3 regions of the Sorangium sp. So ce185 genome follow, and region 2 is predicted to be linked to each of the others. Evidence: riboswitches for the same ligand, from Rfam matches in the RefSeq annotation. Region 2 holds a riboswitch; each other region holds the start of a gene.
The links. A riboswitch is a leader RNA that binds a small molecule or an ion and turns the genes downstream of it on or off. The one in region 2 is predicted to bind cobalamin.
Positions count from the first base shown of each region.

Region 1: linked by a shared signal. The riboswitch ahead of WMF26_RS02305 (energy-coupling factor ABC transporter permease) and the one ahead of WMF26_RS07105 (TonB-dependent receptor) in region 2 are both predicted to bind cobalamin.
Region 3: linked by a shared signal. The riboswitch ahead of WMF26_RS23100 (ribonucleoside-diphosphate reductase subunit alpha) and the one ahead of WMF26_RS07105 (TonB-dependent receptor) in region 2 are both predicted to bind cobalamin.

Region 1 is NZ_CP150316.1:588,835-595,885, forward strand. It holds gene WMF26_RS02280 (FAD-dependent monooxygenase) at 1-342, shown strand, start outside; gene WMF26_RS02285 (CbiX/SirB N-terminal domain-containing protein) at 447-1,634, opposite strand; gene WMF26_RS02290 (energy-coupling factor ABC transporter ATP-binding protein) at 1,610-2,446, opposite strand; gene WMF26_RS02295 (CbiQ family ECF transporter T component) at 2,443-3,192, opposite strand; gene WMF26_RS02300 (hypothetical protein) at 3,182-3,484, opposite strand; gene WMF26_RS02305 (energy-coupling factor ABC transporter permease) at 3,481-4,215, opposite strand; cobalamin riboswitch at 4,293-4,496, opposite strand; gene WMF26_RS02310 (enoyl-CoA hydratase/isomerase family protein) at 5,707-6,528, opposite strand.
Region 2 is NZ_CP150316.1:1,941,926-1,948,976, forward strand. It holds gene WMF26_RS07090 (LysR family transcriptional regulator) at 1-398, shown strand, start outside; gene WMF26_RS07095 (hypothetical protein) at 411-938, opposite strand; gene typA (translational GTPase TypA) at 1,042-2,928, opposite strand; cobalamin riboswitch at 3,123-3,330, shown strand; gene WMF26_RS07105 (TonB-dependent receptor) at 3,564-5,687, shown strand; gene WMF26_RS07110 (MerR family transcriptional regulator) at 6,047-6,976, opposite strand.
Region 3 is NZ_CP150316.1:6,293,508-6,300,558, reverse strand. It holds gene dhbC (isochorismate synthase DhbC) at 1-434, opposite strand, end outside; gene WMF26_RS23105 (ribonucleotide-diphosphate reductase subunit beta) at 1,069-2,025, opposite strand; gene WMF26_RS23100 (ribonucleoside-diphosphate reductase subunit alpha) at 2,085-4,529, opposite strand; cobalamin riboswitch at 4,788-4,995, opposite strand; gene WMF26_RS23095 (cytochrome c-type biogenesis protein) at 5,082-5,702, opposite strand; gene WMF26_RS23090 (SCO family protein) at 5,962-6,582, shown strand; gene WMF26_RS23085 (copper-binding protein) at 6,579-6,926, shown strand; gene WMF26_RS23080 (hypothetical protein) at 6,952-7,051, shown strand, end outside.

The sequences.
Region 1 (7,051 bases), 1.4 Mb from region 2:
CAGGCGATCGAGGACGCCTGGGTGCTCGGCCGCTGCCTCGAAGGGATCGCCCCCGAGGGCGTGGCGGGCGCCCTCCGCCTCTACGAGCGGGCGCGCGCGCGCCGCGCGGCGCAGATCCAGCGCCTGTCGGTGCGCAACGGGAAGCTCTTCCAGCTGCCGGACGGCCTGCGCCAGCGGGGGCGCGATCTCCTGCTCAGGAGGCTGTCGCTCGAGAGCTTCGACTGGCTGTACGGCTACGACGTGACCTCCGCGCCGATCGATTCGGAGCGAACCAACGACGGAGGCTGGGGATGGAGGATGGGCCGCAGCGCACCGAGCCGGCCATCCCCCCATGGCTCGTGAAACACCGGCGCTGCCGGATGCCGAAAGGGGACCGTCCGCCCGCGCGGGCTTGAGGCACGGATCGCGCAGGAGCGCGGCGCGACAGCGCCCTGCCTCGCCCCGCCTCACTGCATGATGTCGTCGACGAGCCGCGCCACCAGCCGGTCGCCGAGCAGGTGCTCCTCCACGAGGTCCTTCGCGTCCTCCTCGCGGACGCCGCGGTACCACACGCCGTCCGGGTAGACGGCGACCGTCGGCCCCTCGCCGCAGCGCCCCATGCACGACGTCTTCGTCACGCGGATCTGCTGCTGCTGGCCGGCCTGCTTCACGCCGCGGCGCAGCGACTCGAGCAGCGCCAGGCTGCCGCGGTCCACGCAGTCGGCGTTGCCGCAGACGAGCACGTGCTTGCGCAGCGGGCGGTGGGCGTGCGGGTGGTTCGACGCCTGCGTGTGCGTGAGCGTGTGGCGCACGCTGTAGAGCATCGCCTTGAGCCCGCCGACCTCCCGGGCGAGCCCCGGCAGGGCCGTGCGGTACATGCACGTGTCGCAGGGGAGGGGAGCCTCGCCGGCGAGCGCCTGGCGCGCGCGCTCGTCGATCAGCCCCGACAGCGCGCTCGACCGGCCGAGGTGCGGCGCGAGCGACGCGCGGATCCACGGGTACGTCGACGCGAAGCGGTCGACCTGCTCGGCGAGCTTCGTCATGAGCCGGCCGGCGAAGAGGAAGTAGGGGAGGACGACGACGCGCTCGGGCCGCTGGCGCGCGACGCGCTCCAGCGTCTCCTCGACCGAGGGCCGCGTGACGCCGATGAAGGTCGGCTCGACCAGGAGCAGCCCCCGGCCCTCGCCGATGAGGCGCGTCATCTTGCAAAAATCGCCGTTCGCGTCCGGGTCGCTGGACCCGCGCCCCACCACGACGAGCGCCGTCCGGGCGCGCGCCGCCGGGTCGTCCGGCAGCGCGGACGCGGCGCGCTCGAACGCGAGCTCCGCGAGCGCCGGGTGCACGCCGAGGTGCCGCGCCGCCGAGAAGCGCACGCCCGGGTGCGCCGCCCGCGCCTGCTCGAGCGCCAGGGGGATGTCGTTCTTCACGTGCCCGGCCGCGAACAGGAACAGCGGCACGACCGCCACCCGCGACACCCGCGCCGCGAGCGCCGCGAGCGCGTCGGCGAGGTACGGCGTCGCGAGCTCGATGTAGCCGTGCTGCACCACGAGCCCGGGCCGCGACGCGCCGTAATCGGCGACGAGCGCCTCGAACTCGGCGTTCGACGCGGCGTCGCGGCTGCCGTGGCCGATCAGCAGGAGCCCTTCGTCATGCATGCGAGCGCCTCCTCCAGGGTGAGCGGGAGCATTGCGCGGCCCCGCGGGTCGAGCGGCTCGGCCGGGCCCAGCCGGGTCCAGAGCTCCGCGACCCACGGCCGCCTGAGCCGCGCCCGCGCGAGGAGCTCGCCGGCCGCGAACACCTCCCGCGGCGGCCCGTCCGCGAGCACCTGCCCGTCGCCGAGCAGCACCGCGCGCGTCGCGAACAGCGGCACGAGGTCGACCGCGTGCGTCGCGGCGACCAGCGTGGTCCCCTGCTGCTCCGAGAGCGCGCGCAGCGTCCGGCACAGGGAGAGCTCGCCCTCCGGGTCGAGCCCCGCGGTCGGCTCGTCGAGCAGCAGCACGCGCGGCTGCATCGCGAGCATCCCGGCGATGCACGCGCGCTTGCGCTCGCCGAAGCTCAGCGCCTCGATCGCGCGGCCGGCGAGGTGCGCGATCTGCACGGCCGAGAGCGCCGCCTCGGCGCGGCGCCGCGCCTCGGGCGCGGGCAGGCCCAGGTTCCGCGGGCCGAACAGGACGTCGTCGAGGAGCGTCGCGCCGAGCAGCTGGTCGTCCGGGTCCTGGAGCACGAGCGCGGCGCCCGCGGCCACGGCGTCCGAGGGCGAGCCCACGCGGCGGCCGGAGATCTCGACGCTGCCGCCGGGCGCGGGGAGGAGCCCGACGAGCGTCCGGAGCAGCGCGGTCTTGCCGGCGCCGTTGCCGCCGAGCACCGCCACCGACTCGCCCTCGGCGACGTCGAGGCGCACGTCGCGCAGCGCGGGCTCGGCGCCGCGGTAGCCCACCCTGGGCGCGCGGAGGGCGATCGCGCTCATCCCGCCGCTCCGGCGGCGACGCTGAGGCCGAGGGCCGCGAGGGCGAGGGCGGCGAACGCGAGGTTCGCGGCGGGCGCGCTCGGCCGGCGGTCGGCGACGGGGAGCTCCCCGCGGTAGCCGCGGAGCTGCATGGCGACGGCGGCGTGCTCGGAGCGCTCCAGGGTCCTGAGCGCCACGACGCCCGCGACGGCGCCGGCCGAGCGCGCGGCGGCGCCTGGGCGCGCGAACCCGCCGCGGAGCGCGGCGGCGCTCCACGCGCTGTCGGCGGCGCGCTGGAGCACGCCGGCGAAGCGCCGCGCGAGCGCGAGCAGCTCGACGAGGGCCGCGGGCGCGCCGAGCCCGGCGAGCGCCGCCTCGATCTCGGCCGGCGCGGCGGCGCTCGAGAGCCACCGGAGCACCGCGGCGGCCGCGAGGACGCGCGCGGCGATGGCCGCGGCGCGGCGGGCGCCGTCGCGCGCGATCGCGTCGAGCGGGAACGGCGCGCCCGCGAGGAGCGGCTCGCCCGGGGTGAGCGCGAGCGCGAGGGCCGCGGCGACCCCTCCGAGCCACGCGGCGGGCGCGAAGGCGCGCAGGATGGCGCCGGCGGTCACGCCCTGGAGGGCGAGGGCCGCGCACGCGACGGCGAGCAGCGCGGCCGGCGTCCAGGGCGAGCGCGCGCCCGCGGCGACGCAGCACGCGGCCACGGCGGCCCCGAGGCGGAGCCGGGGATCCACGTCGCGGAGCCGCGCGGGGGGGTCAATCCGCACGGAGCCCGTCGCCGCCGGGCTTGCCGGCGGGCTGGCCGGCGCGCTCCACGAAGAGCACGCGCGAGAAGTAGCCCAGGGCGAAGCCGGAGAGGAGCCCTGCCCAGAGGAAGGCGAAGAGCAGGAGGTCGCCCTCGAGGCCCGCGAACAGCGGCCCCGTGTCGTGGCGGCCGGCGTCCTCGGCGACGCGGCGGACGACGGCCTCGTCGACCCCGTCCCACGAGGCGTCGCCGCACGCGGCGAGCCAGAGCGCGGCGGCGGCCAGCAGCGCGCGCTGCGCGGCCCGCCGCGTCACGACGCCCCCGCGGGGAGCGGGACGACCTGGAGCCGCTCGAGGATGTCGGGCCGCCGGGCGCGCAGGAAGACGAGCGCTCCCGCGGTCATGGCGCCCTCGAGCAAACCGAGCGGCAGCTGGGTGGGGACGAAGGCCAGGGCGACGCCGGTGAACATGGATCCCACCGACCCGTCGCCCGCGAGCCCGAGCGCGAGCTCGAGGGCCGTGGTCGCGTACGTGGCCCAGTCGGACGTCACGCCGGCGAGGAACCCCGCGACCCAGAGGCTCGCGCCGCAGCGCCGCGCGAGCCGGAAGACGAGGTATCCGGTGAACGCGCCCGCGATGCCCATCGACGCGACGTCGGCGCCGAGCGTGGTGAGCCCGCCGTGCGCGAGGAAGAGGGCCTGGATGAGGAGCGCCACCACCGTGACGAGGACGGTCATCCAGGGGCCGATGAGCACCGCGGCGAGCCCGGTGCCGCACGGGTGGGAGCAGGTCCCTGCGGTCGGCACCGGCACGGGCATGCACGAGATCGCGAAGACGGCGGCGGCGACGAGGCCGACGAACGGCTTGTAGAAGGCGTCGTCCCGGGTGCGGCGCCGGAGCAGGTGGAGGGCGACGGCGACGAAGGGCAGGGCGAGCGCGTTCCAGACCGCGCACCAGCCGAGCGGCAGGACGCCTTCCGCGAGGTGCATCGCGGCCGCGGGCCGGGGCGCGAGCAGCGTCGCGAGGAGCACGGCGGCGATGGACACAGCGCGGCCGTGAAGACCGATTTCGGCGCTCCGGGTGAAGTCCGCACCCGAACGCCACGAAGACGTGCGCAAGCTGCACCTCGTGGGGGGCTCGGGTAGGTCTCCCGGCTGATGGGTTCAGGGGGCCTTTCGGGCTCCCAGCGCCGCGTCCACCTTCCCAGGCCTCATCAGAGGCCCAGTGGTCTTTGGAGGCGGCTCCCCACTCACGGTGGCGGTACCGCGCCGGTTTCGCACCGGCTTCCCTGTTATGCCCAGAGGGCACCCGAGGTGTGGATTGTCAGATGGATGCTCGGTAGTCCCGTTTCGCGCCCGGCGTCAAGGACGTCGCGCCGCGGCCGTGGGGCAGGCGCTCGCCCTGCGGCGGCTGCCCCGCGGCCGCGGCGCGCGCTGGCGTGTTCGCGGCGGCCGTCTGGCGGCGCGCGCTGGCGCGTTCGCGGCGGCCGTCTGGCGGCGCGCGCCGGCGCGTTCGCGGCGGCCGTCTGGCGGCGCGCGCTGGCATGTTCGCGGCGGCCGTCTGGCGGTGCGCGCTGGCGCGTTCGCGGCGGCCGTCTGGCGGCGCGCGCTGGCGCGTCTCACGCCGGAACGAGCTCCGTGATGAGCCGCGCGCGCGGGCTACCGCCGCGGGCCGTCCAGCGCGTCGCGGGCCGCCGAGCGCTCCCGGCGTCCGGAGGTCCGGCGCGGCGGAGGGGCGCGCTGTACCGCGCCCGGGTTCACGGCATTGCGAGCGGCCGGTCAGCCGCTGCCGCGGTGTCCACCGCGTGTGGTGCCGTCCTGCCGAGCCGACAGGCTGCGCTGCGCGCGCTCGCGCCCTCCGGGTGCAACGTGGCTTCCGCGAAATTGACCGAGACGCACGCGGACAAGCTTCCTCGAAAAAGCTGCAAGCGATGTGCTTCTGTGGTTAAAGTCTCTTTACTTGTTCATCCCGGGATCGCCGCTCGCTCCCCGGGGGCCCGCTCGGAGCGTGCGCCGCCCCGCGCGTGCGGCGCACGTTCCGGTGATTTTCTCGCTGCAGTGTGCTTTGTTCGTCCTGGCTCTTTACTTGTGAGCAAGTGTTCCGTGCCAGGCTCGCTTCGTCGCGGAGCCTGGCGTGAACGGCGGCGGGCTCTCGTGTTCTCTTTTCGAGGGCGCGGCGAGCGACTCCGCCGGACGCTGCTCCGGCGCGGGTATGCCCGGCTCGAACGCGCATTCGCGAAAATCGGCGACGTGCGCGCTGCGCTGTCACCTGGCTGTCATCGTGCCGGTAGCAATTCGCTCATCCGCGTGCAGCGGTTGCACTTTGTTATCGACAACCAGCTTCCGGGTGCCACACTCCGATCACCGCATGCGCACCGGCGCGGTTTCCCCCCCGGCCCGGAGCGCGTGCGGGCTATCTCGAGCACCGCAGCGGACGTTCTCCGCGCCGCTGCGGTTTCCCTACCGCGGTCATGTCTGGCCCCCCTCCAGCATGACACGCGGTCTTTTTTTGGCTCTCCTGGCGCGCTGTTCGGAGACTTACTTCCCTGTGAATGCCGCCTGCGATTTCGCCAGGAACGCTTTCATTCCGAGCTGTTGGTCCTCGCTGCCGAAGAGCGCGGCGAAAGCCTGGGCTTCCAGCTCGTTGGCGGCGGTGAGGTCGAGGCTCTCGCCGCGCAGCAGGACGCGCTTGGCGGCGGCGACGGCGAGCGGCCCGCGCGAGGCGATCTTGAGGGCGGTGTCGCGGGCGCGCGCGAGGAGCTCGGCCGCCGGGAAGACGGCGTTGACGAGGCCGATCGAGAGCGCCTGCTCGGCGGTGATCATGTCGCCTGAATAGATGAGCTCGCGCGCGCGGCCGGGGCCGACCCGCCGCAGCAGCCGCTGGGTGCCGCCGAACCCGGGGATGACGCCCAGGTTCACCTCGGGCTGGCCGAGCTTGGCGCCTTCCGCGGCGTAGATGAAGTCGCAGGCGAGGGCGAGCTCGCAGCCGCCGCCCAGCGCGAAGCCGTTGACCGCGGCGATCACGGGGAACGGGGCGGTCTCGATGAGGTCGGCGAGGCGGTGGCCTGCTTCGGCGAACCGCTTCGCGGCGATGCTGTTCATGGCGGCCATCTCCGCGATATCGGCGCCGGCGACGAACGCCTTGCCGGCGCCGGTGAGCACGGCCGCGCGCACCTCGCTGCCCTGCGCGAGGAGGTCGTGGAAGGCCGCGGTGAGCTCGCCGAGGACGGCGGGGTTCAGGGCGTTGAGCTTGTCGGGCCGCTGGATGGTCACGGTGGCGACGTGGCCCGCGCGCTCGACGGCGACGAGCTGGAGGGCGCCGCGAGCAGGGACCCCCGGCTGCTGTTCTTGAGCGGTCATGGCGCGTGGTTAGCAGCGCGCGGCGCCGGGGGGAAGCCGGGGCATTGCGGCGGGGAGCGGCGGCGAGGGCGTGCGCGAGCGAGCGGCCTTCGCCACCCGTCATGAGGCTCAGCGTCCGGGCGAGGGGTCTTGTGGACCTCGCGACGGCGCGCGCTGGGGAATCGGCTCTCCTGAAGGACCGAGCTCCACGAATGGGCTGCTCGGGCGAAGCGGCGGAGGAGGTGTCGCGACCTGGCGGGGCTGCGCTGCAGACGCGACGCACTTGCCGTTATCGCACCTCACGCCCTCCAGGGCACCCGAGGGGTTGCACTCCTGATCCTGGAGGCATGAGCGGCACCTGCCATCGATGCACAGCAGGTTCATGCACAGGGCGCCCTTGTGTCCCGTCTCGCAGGCTCCACCGAGCAACACGCCGCGCTGTGCGGGGTTCGGGTTCGGCTCCGGCGTGGCGCAGCGGCCGCGATCGCAGAACCCGCTCGCGCAGTCGCCGTCGGCCCGGCAAGCGGGCTCAGACGTCGCGGCA
Region 2 (7,051 bases):
CCGAGCGCGGCCCGCCGGACTTCGACCGGCAGTGCGAGGGCCACGCCCTCGTCACGATGAGCGACGATCCGCCGGCGGTCGCCGACCTCGCGTGGCTGCGCGCCGTCGCCGCGAAGGCCCGCGTCGCCGCCCGCACCAACGGCCGCGAGGCCCAGGCGACGATGGGGGCCGCCGGGGTCGGGCTCGTCTGCCTGCCGCGCTACCTGGGCGACGCGACGGCGGGCCTGCGCCTGCTCTCGCCGCCGTCGCCGCCGCCCGAGCGCGCGCTCTGGCTCGGGGTGCACCGCGACACGCGCGGGGTGCCGCGCGTGAAGGCGCTCGTCGCGTTCGTCACCGACGCCCTCGGGCCGCTGCGAGGCGCCCTCCGGCCAGGCGCGCGGCCGCGCCCCGGCCGGTGACGCGCCCCGCCGCTACCGGCCCTCGCTGAGCTGGCAGGCCCGCTGATCTTCGTAAAACGGCGCGCAGTCCACGTAGATGAAGTCGGGGTCGCACGCCGGGTCGCTGGACGGCATGCACGCGAACAGCGGATCGAGCCACGCCGAGATCTGCTCGCAGCGCGTGACCGACGGGATCTGGACCATCCTGCCCATGCAGTCGAAGAACGGCGCGGTCAGGTCGTTGCAAGGGCGTGGCACCGAGAGCAGCTCGTCGCAGGCGTCGCGACAGCCGGGGTCCGGGCAGGCGGTGCCGTCGAAGAGGGCGCAGAAGAAATCGCACGAGGCCCGCGCTCCGCCGCCCGAGCCCGCCGCGCTGGAGCTCGAGGACTGCGGGCCCGCGCCGACGCTCGCGCGCCCGCTCGACGTCGCGCTCGCGCCGGCGCCCCCGGAGCCGTCGTCGCCCCCCGGGGCGCCGTCGACCACGACGGCCCCGCCGCAAGCGCTCGCCCCCGCGAGGGCGATGAGCGAAGCGAGGAGCGCCGAATGCAGCGTCGTTCTCATGCCCGGGAGTCTACACCGGTCCACGCCGGCGCGGGCAGGGGCGGGGGTCGCTCGCCGGGCGCGCGCTCGCCTGGCGCGCGCTCGCCGGGCGCGCGCTCGCCGCTCACTCCACGGCCTGCGCCTGCTCGATCGCGTCCTCGCGGCGCTCCCGGCGGTTGCACGCGAGAACCTTCTTGCGGACGCGCACCGCGTCGGGCGTGACCTCGACGAGCTCGTCGCCGTCGATCCACTCCATCGCCGTCTCGATCGTGAGCAGCCGCGGGCTGGCCAGGAGGACGTTCTCGTCCTTGCCGTGGTTGCGCACGTTCGACAGCTTCTTCTCCTTGATCACGTTGACGTCGGTGTCGTTCGGCCGGTTGTGCTCGCCGATGATCATCCCCTCGTAGACCTCGACGCCGGGGACGATGAAGAACATGCCGCGCGGCTGGAGGTGGTGCAGCGCGTACGGGGTCGCCACGCCGGCGCGATCGGCGACGATGGCGCCGGTCGGGCGGCGCATCATCGGGCCGCCCCAGGGCGCCCAGCCGTCGAACATCGTGTTGAGCAGGCCCGTCCCGCGCGTCGCCGTCAGGAACTCGCCCCGGAAGCCGATGAGCCCGCGCGACGGCACCCGGAACTCGAGCCGGGCGCGCCCGAAGCCGGGGTTCGTCATCTTCACCATCCGGCCGCGCCGGGTGCTGAGGCGCTCGGTCACCACGCCGACGTAGGTGTCGGGCACGTCGACGACCACGAGCTCGATCGGCTCCATCACCTCGCCGTTGATCTCGCGCGTCACGACCTCGGGGTTCGAGAGCTGCATCTCGTACCCCTCGCGCCGCATCGTCTCCACGAGGATCGCGAGCTGGAGCTCGCCGCGGCCGAGCACCACGAACGTGTCGGGCACCTCGGTCGGCTCCACCCGGATCGCGAGGTTCTTCATCGCCTCGCGCTCGAGCCGCTCCTTCAGGTGACGGCTCGTCAGGTACTTCGACTGCTTGCTCTTGCCGGCGAACGTCGACGTGTTGACGCCGATCCTCATCTTGATCGTCGGCTCCTCGACCACGATCCGCGGCAGCGCCTCGGGGGTCGCGGGGTCCGCGATCGTGTCGCCGATCGTGACCGACTCGAGCCCCGCGATGGCGATCACCTCGCCCGCGGCGGCGCTCTCGACCGGGACCCGCTTCAGCCCCTCGTAGGCGTAGAGCATCTTCACGTAGCCGCGCGACTGGCCGCCCTCGCCGAGGAGCGCGACGTCGGCGCCGGACCGGGCGGTGCCCCGGACCACGCGGCCGACCGCGAGCCGGCCCACGTAGTCGTCGTGGGTCGTGTTGCAGACGATGACCTGGAGCGGCCCGTCGGGGTCGCCGGAGGGGCCGGGCACGCGCTCGAGGATGGTCTCGAAGAGCGGCTCCAGGTCCTTGGCCTCGTGCTCGAGCTCGCGCTTGGCCTGGCCGAACTTCGCGATCGCGTAGAGCGTCGAGAAGTCCATCTGCGCGTCGCTCGCCTCGAGATCGCAGAAGAGGTCGAACACCTCGGAGAGCACCTCGTGGGCGCGCGCGTCGCTCCGGTCGATCTTGTTGATGACCACGATGACCGGGAAGCCGCGCTGGAGGCACTTCGAGAGCACGAACCGCGTCTGCGGCAGCGGGCCCTCGGCGGCGTCGACGAGGAGCAGCGCCCCGTCGGCCATCATCAGGGTGCGCTCGACCTCGCCGCCGAAGTCGGAGTGGCCGGGCGTGTCGACGATGTTGATCTTGACCCCGCGGTACCGGATGCTGGTGTTCTTCGCGAGGATGGTGATGCCGCGCTCCCGCTCGAGGTCGTTCGAGTCCATGACCCGCTCGGCCACGACCTCGTTCTCTCGGAAGGCGCCCGACTGGCGGAGCATGTGATCGACGAGGGTCGTCTTCCCGTGGTCGACGTGGGCGACGATGGCGATGTTGCGGAGGTCGTTACGCGGCATATACGGCGGCGGCCGTGTAGCACGCGACCCACGGAGGAGCGAGCCCATCCTCGCCAGAGCCCGAACGTTCGGCCCGCGCGGACGTCGCGCGGCGAGCGCTCGCGTTCAGGTGGCGCGTCGCGCGGGCAGGAGCGCGCGGGCCGCGCGCGCAGGGGCCCGCGCGAGGCGGGCGCGTGGCGACGGACGCGGCGCGGAGCGGGCGAGGTGAGCGGGAGCGATTGACAGCCGGAGGCGCATCCTCCTAGGGTGCGCGCCGCGCTGGTGCCTGGGCGCTCGCTCAGGCTGAATAGGGAACCCGGTGAGATTCCGGGGCTGCCCCGCAGCGGTAAGCGAGAACGACCTCCACGACACGCACTGGCCCGATGAGGGCTGGGAAGCGGTGGACAGTAGGAAGCCGGCCCGGCCGGAGCGCTCGCGAGCCCGAAGACCTGCCCGCGCCCGGCGACGGGGACACATCCGACGCCGGTTCGACCTGGGAGCCTCGAGGGAGGCGGTGAGGTCCGAGCCGGTGCAGCCCTGCGCACGTCCCGGATCCCGAGCCGCCCCCGCGTTGCCTCTCGGTCGCCCGCGGGGGCGAGAGGTCGGTCCAGGGCATCGCGCCGTGGGCGTCCTTTTTCCTCCTCGTGGAGCTCGATGCGAGCGGCCCGGCGCCGCTCCGCGCGATTGCGCGAAGGAGGACATGAATGCTGCGCGAGAACGTCACGAAGGGCCACGGACACCGCCATCGACTCCCTCGGATCGCCGCGCTGGCGATGTTGCTGTCCGCCGCGCGGCCAGCGCGGGCCCAGGGAGAGCCCATCGAGGTCACGGTGCACGCGGAGAAGCCGGGGAGCGAGGCCGCCTCGCGCGTCTCGGTCGGGCACCGCGAGCTCGAGCTCCGGCCGAGGCTCCGGCCGGGCGATCTCCTCGAGTCGGTCCCCGGGCTCTTCGCCGTGCAGCACGCCGGCGGCGGCAAGGCGAACCAGTACTTCCTGCGCGGCTTCGACGCCGATCACGGGACGGACGTCGCGTTCTTCGTCGACGGGGTGCCCGTCAACCTGGTCAGCCACGGCCACGGGCACGGCTTCACCGACCTCTACTTCATGATCCCGGAGCTCGTGATCGGGCTCGACGGCTACAAGGGGCCCTACTACGCGAGCATCGGCGATTTCGGCACGGCGGGCGCCGTCAACCTCCGCTTCGCCGAGAAGCTCGACGAGAGCTCCGCGCAGCTCGGCGTGGGGCAGTACGGCATCCTGCGCGGCCTCGTGATCGCCTCGCCGGAGCTCGGCGACGACTGGCGCGCGGTGGCCGCGGCGGAGGTCTACCGGAACGACGGGCCGTTCCAGAGCCCGGAGCGGCTCAAGCGCTTCAACGTGTTCCTGAGGGCGACGCGCGACCTCGGCAGCACCGGCAAGGTCCAGGCGACGTGGATGTCCTACGGCTCGACCTGGTACGGCTCCGGCCAGATCCCGGCGCGCGCCGTGTGCGGCGAGGGGGAGCAGGGCGGCCTGAACCCGCCGCCCTCCGCCTTCGGACAGCCGTGCATCGATCATTTCGGCGCGGTCGATCCGACCGAGGGCGGGGCGACCGCGCGGCACATGGCGTCGGTCTCTGCATCGACCGCGTGGCGGGACGCCGACCTGAGCGCGATGGCTTACTTCCTTCGCTATCGCTTCACGCTGTACTCGAACTTCACGTTCTTCGCCGAGGATCCGGTGCACGGCGATGCGATCGAGCAGAACGACGACCGCACCGTGCTGGGCGCCGACCTCCGGTTCCGCAAGCAGATCGAGCACCGCGGGGCGAGGTTCACGACCTCGCTCGGCGCGCAGGTCCGCGCGGACGCGATCGACAAGTCGCTCCACCACGACGAGGCGCGCGAGCGGCTCGAGGAGCGGGATCGGACCCACGTCGACGAGGGCCAGATCGGCGTGTACGTCGAGCAGGACGCCCGGCTCCGGCGCTGGCTCCGCCTCGTGCTCGGCGTGCGCGGGCAGTGGATCGACGTCAACGTGGACGATCTGCGCGAGGACCTCGAGGGGACGGGGAACCGGTCGAGCGGCGCGCGGGGGCAGATGCAGCTGCTCCCGAAGCTCACGGCGGTCGTCTCGCCGGTGGGCGGGCTCGATCTCTTCGCCCACTACGGGCGCGGCTTCCACTCGAACGACGCCCGGGGCGCGGTGCTGGGCCGGGGGGCGGCGACGCTGATCACCCCGGCGAAGGGCTACGAGGTCGGGGCGAGGGTCGCGCCCGTGCGCGGCCTCTCGCTGAGCGCGGCCGGGTTTCTGCTCGATCTCGACTCCGAGCTGGTCTGGAGCGGCGACGCCGGCGAGACCGAGGCGTCGGGGGAGACGCGGCGCTACGGGATCGAGATCGGCGCGCGCTACCGGCTCGGGAGCTGGCTCTTCGCCGACGTGGACGCGACCTTCACCCGCGCGCGCTTCCGCGCGAACGCCGGCAACGGGAGCGCGGTCGCGCTCGCGCCGACGCGGACGCTGACCGCGGGCATCGGGGTGCGCAGGGCGTTCGGCGCGCTCACGCCGTTCGCGGCGCTCCGGGTGAAGGCGATCGGCGCGCGGCCCGCGACCGAGGACGAGTCGCTCACCGCCGAGGGGTTCACGGTGGTCGACGCGAACGCGGGGCTCCGGTGGAGGAACGTCGAGGCGGCCGTGGACATCCAGAACCTCTTTGACGCGACGTGGCGCGAGGTGCAGTTCGCGAGCGACTCGAGGCTGCCGTACGAGCCGGCCGCGGTCACGGGGATCCACTACTCGCCGGGGTGGCCGTTCACGGCGATCGGGCGGGCGACGCTGTACTGGGAGTAGCCAGGGCCAAGAGCGCCGGCCGTCGTTCCCCGCCCTCCGTTTTCCGTCTCCTGTCTCTCATCTCCCGTCTTCCGTCTCCTGTCTCCTGTCTCCTGTCTCCTGTCTCCTGTCTCTCATCTCCCGTCTTCCGTCTCTCGTCTTCCGTCTCCCTTCTTCGTGCGCGTGCGCGTGCGCGATTCATTCGAACCAGAGCGAACACGCGCACGCGCACGCGGAGGCCATACGAGGACGGGAGACGGGAGGAACGAGCCGATTGAGGAGCCTGCGGGCGCACCTCCTCATCGACGCCGACGCGCTCGAGGAGGTCGTCGAGCGCCGCAAGGTCCTCCCCGGCGTGCGCCTCTCCGGCCGGTGACACGTCACGGCGCCGCGAGGTGGTGCTTCATCGCCTCCGTCAGCCAGTCCCACTCCGGCGCCCGCCCCGCCTGGGCGGGCTGTCCGTTCATGATCGCGACGAGCTCCCAGTACCGCGACGCGCGCGGGTCGTGCCTGCGGTACCGGTCGAGCAGCGAGGCGCGGAACGCCCCGTCCGCCGGCTTGCCGGCCGCCGCGGCGAGCCCCGAGACGAAGGCCTCGACGATCGACGCCGCCGCGGCGGACGACGGCGCGACGCCGCGAGCGCTGGCGTCGCGCGCGGCCCGGGCCGCCTCGTCGTTCGCCCGCTTGTAGGCCGCGAGATCGAAGCCCCCGTCCCACGTGCTCGCGGCCGCCGCGCGCATGCCCTCGACGAACGTCGGATCCGACAGGATCCCGGAGAGCTCTATCCACGCGTCGAGCTGCGCGGGCGTGGGCTCGTCCGGCAGCTCCGGCGTGCTCGCCTCGATCATCCCGCGCACCCACTGCTCGTCGATGGCAATCCCGTCCGACACGCGCGCGAAGAAGCGCTCGACGGTGGCTCTCCTCTGCTCATGCGATAACCGAGTCACGGCGCATAACCTCCCGATTTCCTGCTCGGTGGGCTCCGAGCGCAGCGCGGCGCGGAGCGCGGCGGCCACGCGGCGCAAGGCCGCCATCTGCGCCTCCACCGCGGTGAGGCGCAGCCGCAGCGCGTCGCCCAGCGACATGTCGCGGGAGAGCACCGCCCGGATCGCCTGCAGCCCCAGCCCCGCCTCGCGCAGGGTGCGGATCAGATCGAGCCGGACGACGTCGCGCTCGGCATAGAGCCGGTAACCGCTCCGCGACCGCGCCGACGGCGGCAGGAGCCCCTCGTCGGAGTAGAAGCGGAGCGTTTTCACCGGAATCCCCGTCCGGCGCGACAGCGCGCCGATGGTGAGCCGCTCCTTCGCCACGACCCCACCCTGAGGTCTCCAGCGGCTGGAGAGTCAAGCGCCAGCACCCACGATCCTCCGCCGGCGCCGCGCCCG
Region 3 (7,051 bases), 4.4 Mb from region 2:
ATCAGGCCCACGGCCAGCTCGACGCCGCGCACGTAATCGCGGGGCTCGGGGACCTTCCGCAGCGTCTGGAGGGAAGCCTGCGGCTGGGGCCTGAGCGCGTCGGCCGCGGCGCTCAGCGGCCCGGCGCTCTGGATCGTCTTCGGCACGATGAGGTGCGCGGGCGAGGTGCTGTTGAACGGCACCGCGCCGACCGCCATGGGGACGCCGTGGCCCGCCCGCCCCTGCGCCGCGAGCACCCGGGTGATGCGGTCCGAGAGGCGCTCGCCGCGGTCGGTGCCGATCGTCTCGAGGATCATGTCGTGCACGCCCTGCGCGAGGAGCGTGCGCGTCGGCGACGCGAAGAAGAACGCCGATTCGGGGGTGTATTGCTTGAGGATCTGCCCGGCGTTCGACAAGGGATGAGCGACGGCAGCCGGCATCGAGAAGGAATTCATCGAACACTCCTTGAAAGGTGTGGAATCGGGGGGCGCCCGCGGCGCGGCGCGCGCGCAAGAGCGCCTGTCCGTCACCGCGCGGCGGCGGCAGCGCTTCCGGCGCTAGCGCGGCGGCGCACGGTGGCCCGCGCCGCCCGCGCGCCCGGGACACGGCGCGCCGCGCGTCTCATGGGACGGAGGTGCGGCGCGACGGCGCACGCGCTCCGCCCGTGAGGGCGTCGAGGCGCGGCATCGGCGCGAACGTCGAAATGGGCACGTCGTCACATCCAGCTCCGATGGGCTTCGAGAGCCGCGTGGGCTCGGTTCATCGGGCTCTGGACGTGAAGTCGCGGGCCGCTACAGAAACATGATAAGGAAAATCAGTTTCAAATGACTGATGCCACGTTCAATAAGAACTGTCAAGATTTCCCGATGCCGGCCCGGGGCCCGCTCGCACGTGGGCCTGGGGACGGGCCGGTGCAGCGGGCGTCCAGGTCGCGTCAGGTCGCCGAGGCGAGCGCCGCGCATGGAGACCAGCAAGGTCGCGTCTGAGATGTGCGCTGAACTACAGAAAGCTTGACGTGCCGGCGTGGAGGTGGGGAGCGGCCTCGCTTACAGGGACCGCGAGGGGGGCCCGACCTCGATCCGCTCGGCGTCAGAAGGACGCGTCGAGGACGACGTCCCCGGAGACGCCGACCTGATACGCCGACACGCGGCGCTCGAAGAAATTCGTGACCTCCTGGACGTCCTGCAGATCCATGAAGGACAGCGGGTTCTTCGCCCCGTAGCGCCTCGGCATGCCGAGCGTGACGAGCCGCTGGTCCGCGCAGAACTCGAGGTAGCCGCGCACGTCGCGCGCCGACAGGCCCGCGACGCCGGCGCCGAGCAGATCCTCCGCGAACTGGGCCTCGCAGTCGATGGCCTCATCCATCATGTCGAGGATGGATCGCGAGAGGCCGGCGTCGAAGAGCTCGGGCTCCTCGCGCCGCACCGCGCTCACGACCTCGAAGGCGAAGCGCATGTGCGCGCTCTCGTCGCGGAACACCCAGCTCGTCCCCGCGGCGAGCCCGTGCAGCAGGCCGCGCGAGCGCAGGAAGTACACGTACGCGAACGCGCCGAAGAAGAAGAGCCCCTCGACGCACGCGGCGAAGCAGACGAGGTTCAGGAGGAACTGCCGCCTCTCGGCGCGCGACTCCAGCCGATCCAGCGACGCGATGGAGTCGAGCCAGCGCATGCAGAAGTCGGCCTTCTTCCGGATCGACGGGATGCTCTCGACGGCGGCGAAGGCGCGGTGGCGGTCCTCCGGATCGGGGATGTACGTGTCGAGGAGCGTCAGGTAGAACTGGACGTGCAGCGCCTCTTCATAGAGCTGCCGCGACAGGTACATCCGCGCTTCGGGGGCGTTGATGTGCCTGTACAGGTTGAGCACGAGGTTGTTCGCCACGATGGAGTCTCCGGTGGCGAAGAACGCGACGAGGCGCTGCACGAGGTGGCGCTCGGCGCCGGTCATCCTCCGCAGGTCGCCCACGTCCGTCGAGAAATCGACCTCCTCGACCGTCCACGTGTTCTTGATGGCGGCGCGGTACATGTCGAAGAAGGCCGGATAGGCCATCGGGCGCAGCGTGAGGCAGAGGCCCGGGTCGAGCAGGCGCGCGGGGCGGCTCACGCGGCTCACTGGCAGGCCTCGCACGCCTCGGGGTTCTCGAGCGCGCACGCCACGTCCGCGGCTGCCTTCGCCGGCAGAGGCGCGAGGTCCGGCGCCGCGTCCACGGTGGTCTTGGCGATGCGCGTCGCGGGGCGCGAGCGCAGGTAATAGGTCGTCTTGAGCCCCTTCTTCCATGCGTGGAAGTACATGCTCGAGAGCTGGCCGATGGTGGGGTTCTCGACGAAGAGGTTCAGCGACTGGCTCTGGTCGATGAAGGCGCCGCGCTCCGCGGCCATGTCGATGAGCGAGCGCATCGGGATCTCCCACGCCGTCCGGTACACGGCGCGGACCTCCTCCGGCAGCCCCTCGAGCCCCTGGACCGAGCCCTCGGCGAGCTTGAGCCGGGCGCGCACCGCGTCGTTCCAGGCGCCGCGCCGCTTGAGCTCCGCGACGAGGTAACGGTTCACCTGCAGGAAGTCCCCGGACAGCGTCTCGCGCTTGAACAGGTTCGACACCTGCGGCTCGATGCACTCGTAGCAGCCCGCGATCGAGGCGATCGTGGCGGTCGGCGCGATCGCGACGAGCAGCGAGTTCCGCAGCCCCTCGGCGCGGACGCGCGCGCGGAGCGCCTCCCAGCGCGCCGCGTCTTCCGGCACGACCCCCCACGCGTCGAGCTGGAGCTCGCCGCGCGCCGCGCGCGTCTCGTCGAAGGCCGGGTGGCGCCCCTTCTCGGCGGCGAGGTCCGCGGACGTCGAGAGCGCGTGATAATACACCTCCTCGGAGATCCGCCTCGAGAGCTCCCGCGCGGCCCCGGCGTCGAAGGGCAGGCGCATCTGGAAGAACACGTCCTGCAAGCCCATGAGCCCGAGCCCCACGGGCCGCCAGCGGAGGTTCGAGCGCCGCGTAGAATCGATGGGATAGTAGTTGAGGTCGATGACGCGGTCGAGCTGGCGGATCGCCGTCCGCACCGTGCGGGCGAGCTTGTCGAAATCGAACGCGACGGTGCCGTCCGCGCGCGCGACCGTGTGGCGCGCGAGGTTGATCGAGCCGAGATTGCAGACCGCCGTCTCCTCCTTCGAGGTCACCTCCAGGATCTCGGTGCAGAGGTTCGAGAGGTGCACGACCCGGCCCGGCAGCGCCGTCTGGTTGCAGGCGCGGTTCGCCTTGTCCTTGAACGTCATCCAGCCGTTGCCGGTCTGCGCGAGCGTCCGCATCATCCGCGCGTAGAGCTCGCGCGCCTTCATCGTCTTCTTGGCGAGCCCCGCCCCCTCGGCCTCGGCATAACGGCGCTCGAACTCGTCGCCGTAGAGGTCGCAGAGATCGGGCACGTCCTTGGGATCGAACAGGCTCCATTCGCCGTCCGCCTCGACCCGCTTCATGAACAGGTCCGGGACCCAGTTGGCGAGGTTCAGGTTGTGCGTGCGCGCGGCCTCGTCGCCCGTATTGTCGCGCAGCGCGAGGAACTCCTCGACGTCGGCGTGCCACGGCTCGAGGTACACGCAGCAGGCGCCCTTGCGCTTGCCGCCCTGGTTCACGGCCGCGACGGACGCGTCGAGCGTCTTGAGCCACGGCACGATCCCGCTCGAGTGCCCGTTGGTGCTCTCGATGAGCGAGCCGCGGGACCGCACGCGGTGATAGGCGAGGCCGATACCCCCCGAGAACTTCGAGAGCATCGCGACGTCGGTGTAGCGCTGGTAGATGGTCTCGAGGTGGTCCTCGGGCGAGTCGAGGAGGAAGCAGCTCGAGAGCTGCTCGTGGGCCGTCCCGGCGTTGAACAGCGTGGGCGAGCTCGGGAGGTAGTCGAGCGAGGAGAAGGTCTGATAAAGCTCGATGGCCTGCGCCGCCGTCTCGGACAGCGCGCAGGCGACGCGCAGGAAGAACTGCTGCGGCGTCTCGATGACGAGGCGCGTCTCGGGGTGCTTGAGGAGGTAGCGATCGTAGAGGGTCCGCAGCCCGAAATACTCGAGCTCGTGATCGCGCCCCGGCTCGATCGCGTCGTTCAGCTTGCGGGCGTTCTGCGCCACGAAGCCGTGGAGCCGCTCGTTGATGAGGCCGAGCCGCCGCCCGGCGGCGACGGACTGCGAGAAGGCGTGGATCTCCTGGTTGCGGACCTCCTTGTCGATATAGGTGGCGAGCAGGCGCGCCGCGAGCTTCGCATACTGGGGCTCCTCGGCGATGAGCGACGCCGCGGTCTGGATGGAGAGCTTGTCGAGCTCCCGCGTCGTCGCGCCGTCGTAGAGTCCGCTGATGGTCTTTGTGGCGACGCGGAGCGCGTCCACGTCGGACAGCGCCGCGCAGCAGCGGCTCACGGCCCGGACGATCTTGTTGACGTCGACGGGCTCGCTCGACCCGTCGCGCTTCTTCACCCGCATCGTCGTGTGCGGGAGCGCCTCCTCCGCGCCTCCGCCCCTCGCGCTCCGCACCCGCGACGGCGCCGCGCCGTTGCCCGTCGTCACCGTGTCGCTCAGCATGGCAATCCTCCTCGTCGAGCTTCGTTCGGAGCGGTCCCGGACCGCTCGCGTCGAGATCGCGAGAGCGAAGAAGCCAGCCGATGCGCGCGAGCGCGCAGGCTCTCCTGGAGAGAGCCCTCGGACCGACCGCTCGCCCCCGCGGACGAAAGGAAGACAACGCGGGAGGGGGTCGGAACCGGGACGAGCGCGAGAATCAGCGCCAGCTCGGACCTCCCCGCCTCCCTCGAGGCTTCCAGGTCAAACCGGCGCGGGATGTCTCCCCGACGCAGGATGTTGGCAGGTCTTCGGGCTCGCGAGCGCTCCGGCTCTCGCCGGCTTCCTACGGTCCACCGCTTCCCAGCCCGAGGGCCAGTGCGCGTCGTGGAGATCGTTCTCGCTTACCGCTGCGGGGCAGCCCCGGATTCGCACCGGGTTCCCTTTTGAGCCCTGGGCCGAAGCCAAGGGCACCAACACGAGGCACTACATATTGCGGTGCGAGGCGCAGGTCAAGCGAGATGTTGTGGTGGGAGCCGGACGAGGCGAGCGACGACCGGCTCCCGGCGCAAGGTGCGCTCACGCGTCGCGCGCCCGGAGCTCGTCGTCGAGGCGCTCGTCATACTCGTCAACCTCGTCGCGAACGGCCGCCGCGGCGGCGCCGCTCGGCGGGGTTGGCTGCGCGGCGCCGCGCCTCCACGAGCGCAGCAGGGCGAAGACCCCGAGGAAGGTCGCCGCGATGCCCAGCATCAATGCCAGCGCGACCTTGCCGAGGACGCCGGACGAAGGCGCCGCGCGGAGGCGGTCGCCATAACGAACGACGAGGTCCTGTTCGATCGCGTCGACGGCCTCTCCCCGGCGGAGGCGGGCGCGGATCTCGCGACGAAGATCGCTCGCTACCGGGGATTCGTGCACATCGAGCGTCTGATTCCAGCAACAAGGCGCGAGCAGGCGCGCCGCGAGCGCCTTCTCGCCGGGCGCGGGGGTCGAGTCGACGAGCTCGGTGGCGGCCTCGCCGGGCGTCGCCGGCTCGGCCCTGCCGCTGAGCGCGACGCCCGCGATGGCGGCGGCCAGCGCCGCCGCGCGGCGCCCGCGCGAGCCCCGCAGAAGCCGGAGACGCAGGGGCGAGCCCACCGCGCGCGCGCCGTGAGTGGAATGGGCCGGGTCATCCGCCAACGCGCCGCGCTCTCGCTGGATCATGGTGAGATAGGCTAGCGCGCGCGGCCGCAAGGGCCCTGCGACACGATGTCGCGCTCATCCCCGCGCCGCCACGGGCTCGCCAAAGGCCGAGATATCGCTGCATCGTTCGAGGGGATGCGACACCGTGACGCATTGCCCGCGCCACCTTGCAACTCCTACTGTCGCGCGCATGCCAAACGAGGTTCTCTGCTCCACGTCTCCTGGGTCATCCTCGGCCGGCGATGGAGCGCCGGCCCGCCGGCGCGGGCGGCTCCGGCCGGTGCAGATCGGGCTCTGGGTCTCTGCGCTCGCGGGGCTCGCCGTCTTCGGTGCGGTGTCGCGCGCGCGCGAGGCGCCCGCCTCGCCGCCCGTGCTCGGCGAGATGCCGCCGTTCTCGATGACGGACCAGGACGGCCGCCCCGTCACGCGGGAGTCGCTCCGCGGTCAGACGCTGATCGTCGACTTCTTCTATGCGAGCTGTCCCGTGTCGTGCCCGAGGCTCTCGGCGCAGATGGCGGCGTTCCAGGAGCGGCTGGCCCAGCGCGGCGAGGCGCGCGGACAGGCGCTCCCCATCCACCTGATCTCGATCACGCTGGATCCGGAGAACGATACACCCGACGTGCTGCGCTCGTACGCGGCGCGCTACAGCAGCGGCCGCGGCGCCTGGTCGTTCCTCTCCGGCCGGAGCGAGGAGCTGAACCGCGTCGTGGTGAAGGGATTCAAGGTGCGCTTCGAGCGAGCCGACCCGTCGGCCGGGCTCGGCGCGATCATGCACGGGGAATGGTTCGTCCTTGTCGATGGGCAGGGCCGTATCCGTGGCTACTACCAGATCGGCGATGATGAACGAATGAACGAGCTCGTCCGCGACGCGGAGCGACTGGCCTCGAAGGAGCTGACATGAATCGAACGATGCGCTCTCGCCTCCGAGCCGCGCACCTCGCGCGGTCCCTGCTGCTCGGGGCGGCGATCTCGACGAGCCTCACGCTCTCGTGCTCGAAGGCGTCCACCGCCGCTCCGCGCGTCCACCACGCGACGGGCGCCGTCCGCTCGCTCGGCCCGGGGCGGGCCTACGTCAACATCGCGCACGACGACATCCCGGGCTACATGGGCGCGATGACGATGTCGTTCGAGCCCCAGAGCCCGTCGCAGCTCGACGGCATCGAGGTCGGCGACCGCATCGCCTTCGACTTCTACGAGACGGAGGACGCGCGCCGTGTCCTTACGCGGGTCGAAAAGCGCAGGTGAGCCGACTGCAGGGCGGGGCGCGTGGATGGGGGGCGGCTCGCTCGGCGCCGCGTTCATCGCCGCGGCGCTGGGGATCGTCACCCTCACGGCGCTCTCCTTCGCTCCGCCGGCGACCGGCGCCTTCG